3 regions of the Pseudoalteromonas sp. B131b genome follow, and region 2 is predicted to be linked to each of the others. Evidence: predicted binding sites of a transcription regulator. Region 2 holds the regulator's gene; each other region holds the start of a gene.

Region 1 (3,218 bases), 2.6 Mb from region 2:
AGTGCGTGCTTTTGCATAAGTGCGGTTAATAGCATCGCGTGCAGTGGCTAAATCATCTGCGTTTTCTACTTTAACAAATACGTGTAATAAACCCGGATCTTTAGTCTCTGGGTTATAGGTAAACATTTGGCTGGCAATTTGTTTGTCGACCACTAGCTCTTGATATAAATCTGAATTATTTGAAAAATAAAGCTGTGAGATTAAATCAAGTGCCGCTCTGTCTTTTTTAGCAGGTTCCCACGCAGCGCCTTTGTACGATACGAGTAACCAATGCCCTGGTAGCGCTTCATCTTGCTGGTGCAAATATTTTGATGCTTGTTGAACAGGCTCTGCTTTAATGTCAGCAACATAGTTACCCTTTTTCCAGCTGCCCCAATGCTTTTTAACCATTGCCATTGTTGCTTGTGGATCTACATCGCCCACGATGACAAGTGACACATACTCAGGTTTATAAAATTTAGCAAAAAACTCTTTCCCGTACGCCATTTGATCTGGCATGGCTTCTATGTCTTTAAAAAAGCCCATAGTGGTGTGTTTATACGTGTGCTTATCAAACGCTTCTTCGCGTACAGCGCTTAATAATTTACGAATTGGGCTCGCGTTGTTTTTTAAGTACTCACCTTTTACCGTTTGTGCTTCTGTTCTAAATTGCTCTTCGGTGTAGGTTAAGTTTTGAAAAATATCAGCTTCAAGCTCAAGTACTTTATCAAGGTGCTGCTTCGAAAAGTTTAAATGGTAATTTGTGTAATCGTTTGTTGTATAAGCGCGGTTATCAACACCTGAATTTTTTAATATGTCTGAGTACACATCTTCAGGGTATTTTTGTGAGCCTTTAAACATCATGTGTTCAAAAAAGTGAGCAAAGCCTGTTTTACCCTCTTCAACTTCGTTACGCGATCCAACCGATACCGGAATTTGCAGCGATACGACATCAGGGTAATCGGTTTTAACAACCATGACACGTAAGCCGTTTTCTAGCTCTTCAATTAAGTAATCTTGTGAAAAAACACGGTCATCAGCTTTATTTACTTGTTCTTGTTGTGCTGTTGTTTGCGTGCTTTGGTTTTGTTGCATGGCGCAACCTGTTAACGCCAGCGATACCGCTAAGCTCGTTGCTAATAATTTAAATTTCATTGTTGTCCCTTTTTAAATTGAGCAAATTTGTTGTCAGATTTAACTCTTTAATTATGCCCCAAAGCCAATAAATATAAGAGCCCCAAGGGAATTTATTATGTAAACAACTGTGTCAATTATAAATTATGGGAACAAGCACTATGAATAAACATCATGTTAATTGAAAAACTTTCATTAAATAAATCTATCTAGACGTCTAAATGGCTGCTATATTAAATCCATCAAAACAAACTTAGCTGGAATGAGGATTATGGCTTTATCACTAAAAGAGAAGATAGTGGACACCAATCAAGGTGTTTATCTTATTGGTACTACCCCGCCTAAAATTGGCACCGATAAAGCGCAATTAAAAACCATTGCAGAAAAGCTATTAGGTCGCTTACACGAAATTGAATACGACGGCGTGATAATTTACGACATTCAAGACGAAAGCAGCCGAACTAATCAAGACCGTCCATTTGCGTTTAAACAAACCGTTGATCCGCGTGAATACAGCCATTTACTTCGTAATTTATCTGCACAAGATGTAATTACTTATAAAAGTGTGGCGCAGCGTGGCGTAGGCGAATTTAAAGATTGGCTAAGTGAGACTAAAAACGACTACGATTTACAAAATGTAGTTTTAGTAGGTAGCCCGTCATCAATAGGCGATATAAAGCTAAGCCTGCCAGATGCGTATAAAGCGATGGCTGAGCAATCAGATGATTTCTTTTTAGGTGGCGTTACGATTGCCGAGCGCCATTCAAGTAAACGAAATGAGCACGAACGATTAATAGAAAAAACAGCACAAGGTTGTCAGTTTTTTATATCGCAAGCTGTTTACGACGCACAAGCTACTATAGAGCTAATTACTAGCTACGCACGTACATGTAAAGCACAAGGGATTACACCTCAACGTATTATATTAACGTTTACCCCGTGCGGCGGCGAAAAAACCTTAGAGTTTATGCAATGGTTGGGTATCTCAGTGCCAGAGGCAACTAAATGGCGCATGCTTGATGCAGACAATACATTAAGCGAATCAGTCCGTATTTGCCGCGAAAACCTCGACTTAATACTTAAAAGCTGTGCGCATTTAGATGTACCGCTGGGCTTAAATATTGAAAGCTTAACAAACCGTAAAGAAGAAATTGACGCGTCAATTAACTTATACCGTTTATTAAAAGCCATTATGGAATTAAACCTTGCGGAAAAGCTAATAGCTTAAAGGCTAGGTAAGAGCTAATTAACACCCTTCTTGGCAAGCCTCATGGCTTGCTTTTTTATGTCCGTTCTTTGAAAAATTAATTAATAAATACAAGTAAAGATTTGCAGCTTAAGCTATCAATGAAAGCTATTTTTGGTTATTACTCTCAAGCCTTTTTAAGGCAACCCCCATCGATGAGCACATAACACCAAAAATTATTCCCTCATTAGATATAAATCTAATGCTAGGGAACGTTTCAAATAAGCTTATTATTGCTAAGGAAAAAATAAAACCTATCGCAGAAAAAACTAGCCAAGTTTGTGTGGCATGAACCTCCTTTTATAATTGTGCTTTTTTAGCGAGCTTATACGCTTGTTTATTTTTATACATTGCCTGGTCTGCATCATTTAATAGTTTTTCAAATGACTGCCTTTGTTTGTCAGTAAAGCTATAACCAATACTGAGCGATAAATCGCAAACGTCTTCTTTGAGTAAGGCTTTTGAATACTCAGTCGAAATTTTATCCAAAATGTAGCCAATCTTACTTTTATCGCTTACTTGCATTACCACAACAAACTCATCACCTCCGATACGCCCGACTATATCAGCATCTCTTAAATGGGTTTTTAGCGTATCTGCCAATATAATTAAGGCTTTGTCACCCACTTCATGACCAAAGGTGTCATTTAATTTTTTAAAGTCGTTTATATCAATAAATAAACAACATACATCAAAACCTAAGCGTAGCGCTAAATTAAGCTTTTGCTGAGCGAGCAAACTAAGTGCTCGGCGGTTATAGATATTAGTTAGCGCATCGAGCATGGCTATTTCGCGCATTTGTTCATAACTATAAATAAGCGCTAAGTCGTCTTCAATTAAATCGCGTAGTTGTTCTATA
Region 2 (3,218 bases):
TGCTTATAAATATACCGGTAAAGGTAATATGGTTGCAGTTATCACTAATGGTACTGCAATTTTGGGCTTGGGTAATTTAGGCCCTTTGGCATCAAAGCCTGTAATGGAAGGCAAGGCGCTGTTATTTAAGCGCTTTGCAGGCCTTGATTCTATTGATATCGAAGTGAAGCATAAAACAACAGAAGACTTTATTAACACGGTTGCTAATATTGCCGATACATTTGGTGGTATTAATCTTGAAGATATTAAAGCCCCAGAGTGTTTTGAAATTGAAAAGGCATTGATTGAGCGCTGTAGTATTCCGGTTTTTCATGACGATCAACACGGCACTGCAATTGTAACAGCCGCTGGTATGTTGAATGCACTTGAAGTGCAAGAGAAATCGATAGAAGAGGCTATTATAGTATGTTTAGGTGCTGGTGCGGCTGCAGTTGCCTGTATGGAACTGTTAATTAAGTGTGGTGCACTGCGTGAACACATTTACATGCTTGACCGTAAAGGCGTTATTCATACTCGTCGTGATGATTTAAACGAGTACAAACAACTATTCGCTAACAATACGGATAAGCGTACGTTGCAAGATGTTATTGCTGATGCTGATGTATTTGTTGGTGTATCTGGCCCTAATTTGTTAGCAGCCGATGATTTAAAACTGATGGCTGATAAGCCGGTTGTGTTTGCGTGCTCAAACCCCGACCCTGAAATTGATCCCGCACTTGCACACAGCGCACGCAACGATTTAATTATGGCGACAGGGCGTTCTGATTATCCAAACCAAGTGAATAATGTTTTGTGTTTCCCGTTTATTTTTCGTGGTGCACTAGATGTGCGCGCAAGTGCAATTAACGATGAAATGAAAATAGCAGCAGTAGAAGCGATTCGTAGCATTGCAAAAGAGCCTGTACCAGCAGAGGTCTTAAAAGCCGCCGGTGTTGATAAGCTGGAATTTGGTGCTCAATATATTATTCCAAAACCGATGGATCCACGTTTATTACCACGTATAGCAAGAGCGGTTGCTCTTGCTGCTGTTGAGTCGGGTGTAGCACAAATTGATTTGCCAGAAAGCTATATGCAGTAAATCTATACCGTAAAATTTAATCATAAAAAAACCTCAGTAATTACTGAGGTTTTTTTATTTTACTTTATCTATTTATTCGTCATCTAAAACAGGGACTTCTAACCCCATTTCTTGCATTATTTTTTTCACTTCTTCTGGTACTTTTTCAGCGTTATCTTTACGTAAGTCATCGTCATTAGGTAAAGGTTGACCTGTAAATGCATGTAAAAACGCTTCACATAGTAGCTCACTGTTTGTTGCGTGACGCAGGTTATTAATTTGACGACGAGTACGTTCGTCAGTTAATACCTTTAATACATTCAGTGGGATCGAAACGGTGATCTTCTTAACTTGTTCTGATTTTTTCCCGTGTTCTGCGTATGGGTGAATATACTCACCATTCCATTTAGCCATAAGATGTATCGTTGCCTCAGATTATTAATTGCTCACATGCGCTAAAATGCGTGTGAATATGCGTGAAATTCTATCGATTTAAAAAAGATAGTCAAATACTAGTTGTTTGGCCATCTAGCTGTTTAAATGTTTTGACTTCTCAAATTGAATAAACTACTCTTTTAGACGTCTAAACATCCAAATTAATCAGGTGACGAATATGAGCGAAAAAAACAAAGCAACCATTGCGGTCCGTAGTGGCGTTGAAGCCGATAAACACCACGGTGCAGTGGTCGCGCCAATCTATTTATCGACTACTTATTCGTTTGCCGATTTTGATACTAAACGCCAATATGATTATGGCCGCAGCGGTAATCCTAACCGCGATATCTTAGCCGAGACCCTTGCTGAGCTCGAAGGTGGAGTACGCGGCATAATTACAGCCACAGGCATGGCGGCTGTACACTTAGCAACTCAGCTGCTTAATCACGACGACACGCTAGTGATCCCACACGACTGCTACGGTGGAAGCTACCGTTTATTTACGTCCCTGCAAAAGCGTGGCTTGCTAAAGCTTGAGGTTTTAGATTTAACAAAACCAGAAAGTCTTCAAAAAATATTAGTAATTAAACCAAAACTCATTTGGATTGAAACACCAAGTAACCCTGTACTACGTTTAACTGATATTAAAGCGGTTACTGATATTGCTAAGCAGTGTGGCGCACTGGTGGCCGCTGACAATACATTTTTATCGCCTGCTTTACAAAATCCGATTAAGTTTGGTGTAGATATTGTGGTGCATTCAACCACTAAATATATTAACGGACACTCAGATGTAGTGGGCGGTGCTGTTATTGCTGCAACACAAGAGATCGGTGACGAGCTTGCTTGGTGGGCTAATAACATTGGTATCACAGGGGCACCTTTTGATAGCTATTTAACGCTTCGTGGTTTACGTACTTTAAATGTGCGATTAAGGCAGCATCAAGAAAATGCATTAGCAATAGCTAAGTATCTCGAAGAATCTGAGTTCGTTAGCCAAGTTTATTACCCTGGGCTTGAGTCGCACCCCCAACATGAATTAGCGAAAGCACAGCAGCTTGGTTTTGGTGGCATGGTTAGCTTTGATATTAAAGGCGATATAAACGATGCTGCGGCTTTTTTAACTAGTCTACATAACTTTAGTTTAGCTGAGTCGCTAGGCGGCGTTGAGAGCTTAATATGCCACCCTGCTACCATGACGCATGCAGGGATGGATGCAACAGCGCGCTTAGAAGCCGGCGTTGGTGATACGCTTATTCGTGTTTCTGTCGGAATAGAAGACATTGAAGATTTATTAGCAGATCTTGAACGTGTATTTACACTTGTAAAACCTGGCAGAAAAAACAATACAAATCGATTAACTAAAGGTGCGGGAACATCGAGCGGTGATGCTAAGTTAAGTGCCGCTTACCCCGCGCTTTGGTAACTAACATGACTAAAAATATACATAAATTTGGCGGTTCGAGTTTAAGTTCAGCGCAGCGTTACAAAAGTGTTGCGGGTATTATATTAGAGCACACACAACCTGGTGATTGCGTTGTGGTATCAGCAGCTGGGAAAACAACCGATACACTAGTTAAGTTATGGCAAAGTTACCAGCAGCAAGATACACATGTAATTGCTGATATTTTATTACAGTTAAATAATCATCAAATAGATTTAATAGAGCAGTTATTACAAGCTAATACAAAGCGTAACGCTCTAAAAATATTGAATGAAGAGCTAT
Region 3 (3,218 bases), 2.5 Mb from region 2:
ATAAGTAAAAACCGAGCAACAAAGAGTAAATTGCCTTAATATTTTTATTAATGTACCGTTATTTTAATTAAGTTTGAATTTATTCTGCTATTTATAATACATAAAAAAAGCGCCAATTGGCGCTTTTTTTGTATTTAGATAGTTACCTAACCAATTAAAGGCCAGCAGCTGCGCGAAGTGCTTCAGCTTTATCTGTACGTTCCCAAGGGAATTCGTCACGACCAAAGTGGCCGTAAGCCGCTGTAGGAAGGTAGATAGGGCGCTCTAAATCAAGCATTTGAATTAGACCATAAGGGCGCAGGTCAAAATGTTCACGAATAAGCTCGATTAAACGGCTTTCTTCTAGCTTGCTTGTACCAAACGTTTCAACGCTGATAGAAGTAGGCTCTGCAACACCAATTGCGTAAGAAACTTGTAGCTCACACTTGTCAGCAAGACCAGCAGCAACAATGTTTTTAGCAACGTAACGTGCAGCGTATGCTGCTGAACGGTCAACTTTTGATGGATCTTTACCAGAGAAAGCACCACCACCGTGACGAGCCATACCACCGTATGTATCTACAATAATTTTACGACCAGTTAAACCACAGTCACCCATTGGTCCGCCAATTACAAAGCGACCTGTTGGGTTAATGAAAAACTTAGTTGCACTTGTAATAAGTTCTGCAGGAAGTACCGGCTTGATGATTGTTTCCATCACAGCTTCTACTAAATCTTTTTGCGAAATGTCTTCGCTGTGCTGAGTAGAAAGTACAACAGCATCAATACCTACTGGCTTACCGTTTTCGTATGCAAAAGTCACTTGAGATTTTGCATCTGGACGTAACCAGTTAAGCTCGCCGCTTTTGCGTACTTGCGCTTGGCGCTGAACTAAACGGTGTGAGTAAGTAATTGGAGCAGGCATTAGTACTTCTGTTTCGTTACATGCGTAACCAAACATTAAGCCTTGGTCGCCAGCGCCTTGCTCTTCTGGGCTAGTACGGTCAACACCTTGGTTAATGTCTGGAGACTGTTTACCAATAGTGTTTAAAATTGCACATGAATCGGCATCAAAGCCCATGTCTGAATTTGTGTAGCCAATGTCACGAATTGTTTTACGTGTAATTTCTTCGATATCAACCCATGCGCTAGTCGTGATTTCACCACCAACCATAACCATACCGGTTTTCACGTACGTTTCACACGCTACGCGAGCATGAGAGTCTTGCTCTAGGATAGCATCAAGTACCGCATCAGAGATTTGATCGGCGATTTTATCCGGATGACCTTCAGAAACTGATTCAGAAGTAAATAAATGTTTTGCCATTGTATTTCTGCTCACAAATATTGCGCTTCACAAACGTCGGTATTAGCGCTAAAAAATTAAGGGGCGTATTTTATCGAAAACAAAACACCTTGCATAGTGTTTTTACGCCTAGACGTCTAAATAAAATTACGAATGTCGTTCTTGTCTTAAAAAATATTCATAATGCTCCCTTTTATGGGGTTTTTAATTGCACACCGCCCCCACAATAAGTAAGAATGGTCGGTATAACAGTATTCAATAAACTTGGATACATAAACGAATAATAAATACCCGTGCAAATACACATATAAAGGTAGGAGAATTCATGCCATCTCGCAAAGAACTTGCAAATGCTATTCGCGTCTTGTCAATGGACGCAGTACAAAAGGCCAAATCTGGTCACCCTGGAGCCCCTATGGGCATGGCTGATATCGCAGAAGTATTATGGCGCGATTATCTAAAACACAACCCAACAAATCCAGAGTGGGCTGACCGTGACAGATTTATTCTTTCAAATGGCCACGGTTCAATGCTTATCTATTCTCTATTGCACCTAAGTGGTTACGACTTACCACTGGACGAAATTAAAAACTTCCGTCAAATGCATTCTAAAACACCAGGTCACCCTGAATATGGCTATGCACCAGGAATCGAAACTACTACGGGCCCATTAGGTCAAGGGATCACAAATGCCGTAGGTATGGCAATTGCCGAAAAAGCGCTAGCTGCACAGTTTAACCGCGAAGGTCACGATATTGTTGATCACTTTACCTATGCATTTATGGGCGATGGCTGCCTTATGGAAGGTATTTCTCATGAAGCTGGTTCACTTGCAGGCACATTAGGCCTTGGTAAACTTGTTGCATTTTGGGATGACAACGGCATTTCAATCGATGGTGAAGTAGAAGGTTGGTTTACAGATGACACGCCAGCTCGCTTTAAAGCATACGGTTGGCATGTAATTAGTGGTGTTGATGGCCACGACAGCGATGCTATAAGTGCTGCAATTGCAGAAGCTAAAAGTGTTACCGATAAACCATCACTAATTTGTTGTAAAACAATTATTGGTTACGGCTCACCTAATAAATCTGGTAGCCACGATTGTCACGGTGCTCCACTAGGTGATGACGAAATTAAAGCGTCTCGCGAATTTTTAGGTTGGACTGGCGATGCATTCGAAATTCCAGCTGATATTTACGCACAGTGGGATGGCAAAGAAAAAGGCCAACAGCTTGAATCAAGCTGGGACGAAAAATTTGCAGCATACGCAAAAGCATACCCAGAGCTTGCAGCTGAATATAAGCGTCGTATTAATAACGAACTGCCTGGCGATTGGGCTGAAAAATCTCAAGCATACATTGAGCAGCTTCAAGCAAATCCTGCAAACCCAGCGTCTCGTAAAGCATCGCAAAATGCATTAAATGCATTTGGCCCGTTATTACCAGAATTTATGGGTGGCTCAGCCGATTTAGCTGGCTCAAACTTAACAATTTGGGATGGCTCTAAAGGTTTAACACGCGATGATGCAAGCGGTAACTACATTTATTACGGTGTGCGTGAGTTTGGTATGTCGGCAATTATGAATGGTATTGCCCTTCATAAAGGCTTTATTCCTTACGGTGCAACGTTCCTAATGTTTGTTGAATATGCAAAAAATGCCGTACGTATGGCTGCATTAATGAAGCAACCAAGCATTTTTGTATACACGCACGATTCAATTGGTTTAGGTGAAGATGGTCCAACTCACCAACCAGTAGAGCAAATTGCAAGCATGCGTTTAACGCCTAACTTATACAACTGGCGTCCATGTGACCAAGTTGAGTCGGCAATTGCATGGCAACAAGCTATTGAGCGTAAAGACGGTCCTACATCGTTAATCTTTACTCGCCAAGGTCTTGAGCAACAAGCGCGTGACGCACAGCAATTAGCAGAT

The links. The regulator MetJ, encoded in region 2, represses methionine synthesis genes. The targets are predictions, from matches to a motif close to TAGACGTCTAGACGTCTA.
Region 1: the regulator MetJ is predicted to act here: its motif matches at 1,324-1,341, upstream of P4S65_RS17880 (methylenetetrahydrofolate reductase).
Region 3: the regulator MetJ is predicted to act here: its motif matches at 1,408-1,425, upstream of metK (methionine adenosyltransferase).

The regions. Positions count from the first base shown of each region.
Region 1 covers NZ_JARLUZ010000001.1:3,914,767-3,917,984, forward strand. The annotation lists gene P4S65_RS17875 (M16 family metallopeptidase) at 1-1,134, opposite strand, end outside; gene P4S65_RS17880 (methylenetetrahydrofolate reductase) at 1,385-2,341, shown strand; gene P4S65_RS17885 (sensor domain-containing diguanylate cyclase) at 2,660-3,218, opposite strand, start outside.
Region 2 covers NZ_JARLUZ010000001.1:1,356,520-1,359,737, forward strand. The annotation lists gene P4S65_RS06285 (malic enzyme-like NAD(P)-binding protein) at 1-1,078, shown strand, start outside; gene metJ (met regulon transcriptional regulator MetJ) at 1,151-1,471, opposite strand; gene metB (cystathionine gamma-synthase) at 1,671-2,918, shown strand; gene metL (bifunctional aspartate kinase/homoserine dehydrogenase II) at 2,924-3,218, shown strand, end outside.
Region 3 covers NZ_JARLUZ010000001.1:3,882,761-3,885,978, reverse strand. The annotation lists gene metK (methionine adenosyltransferase) at 155-1,306, opposite strand; gene tkt (transketolase) at 1,611-3,218, shown strand, end outside.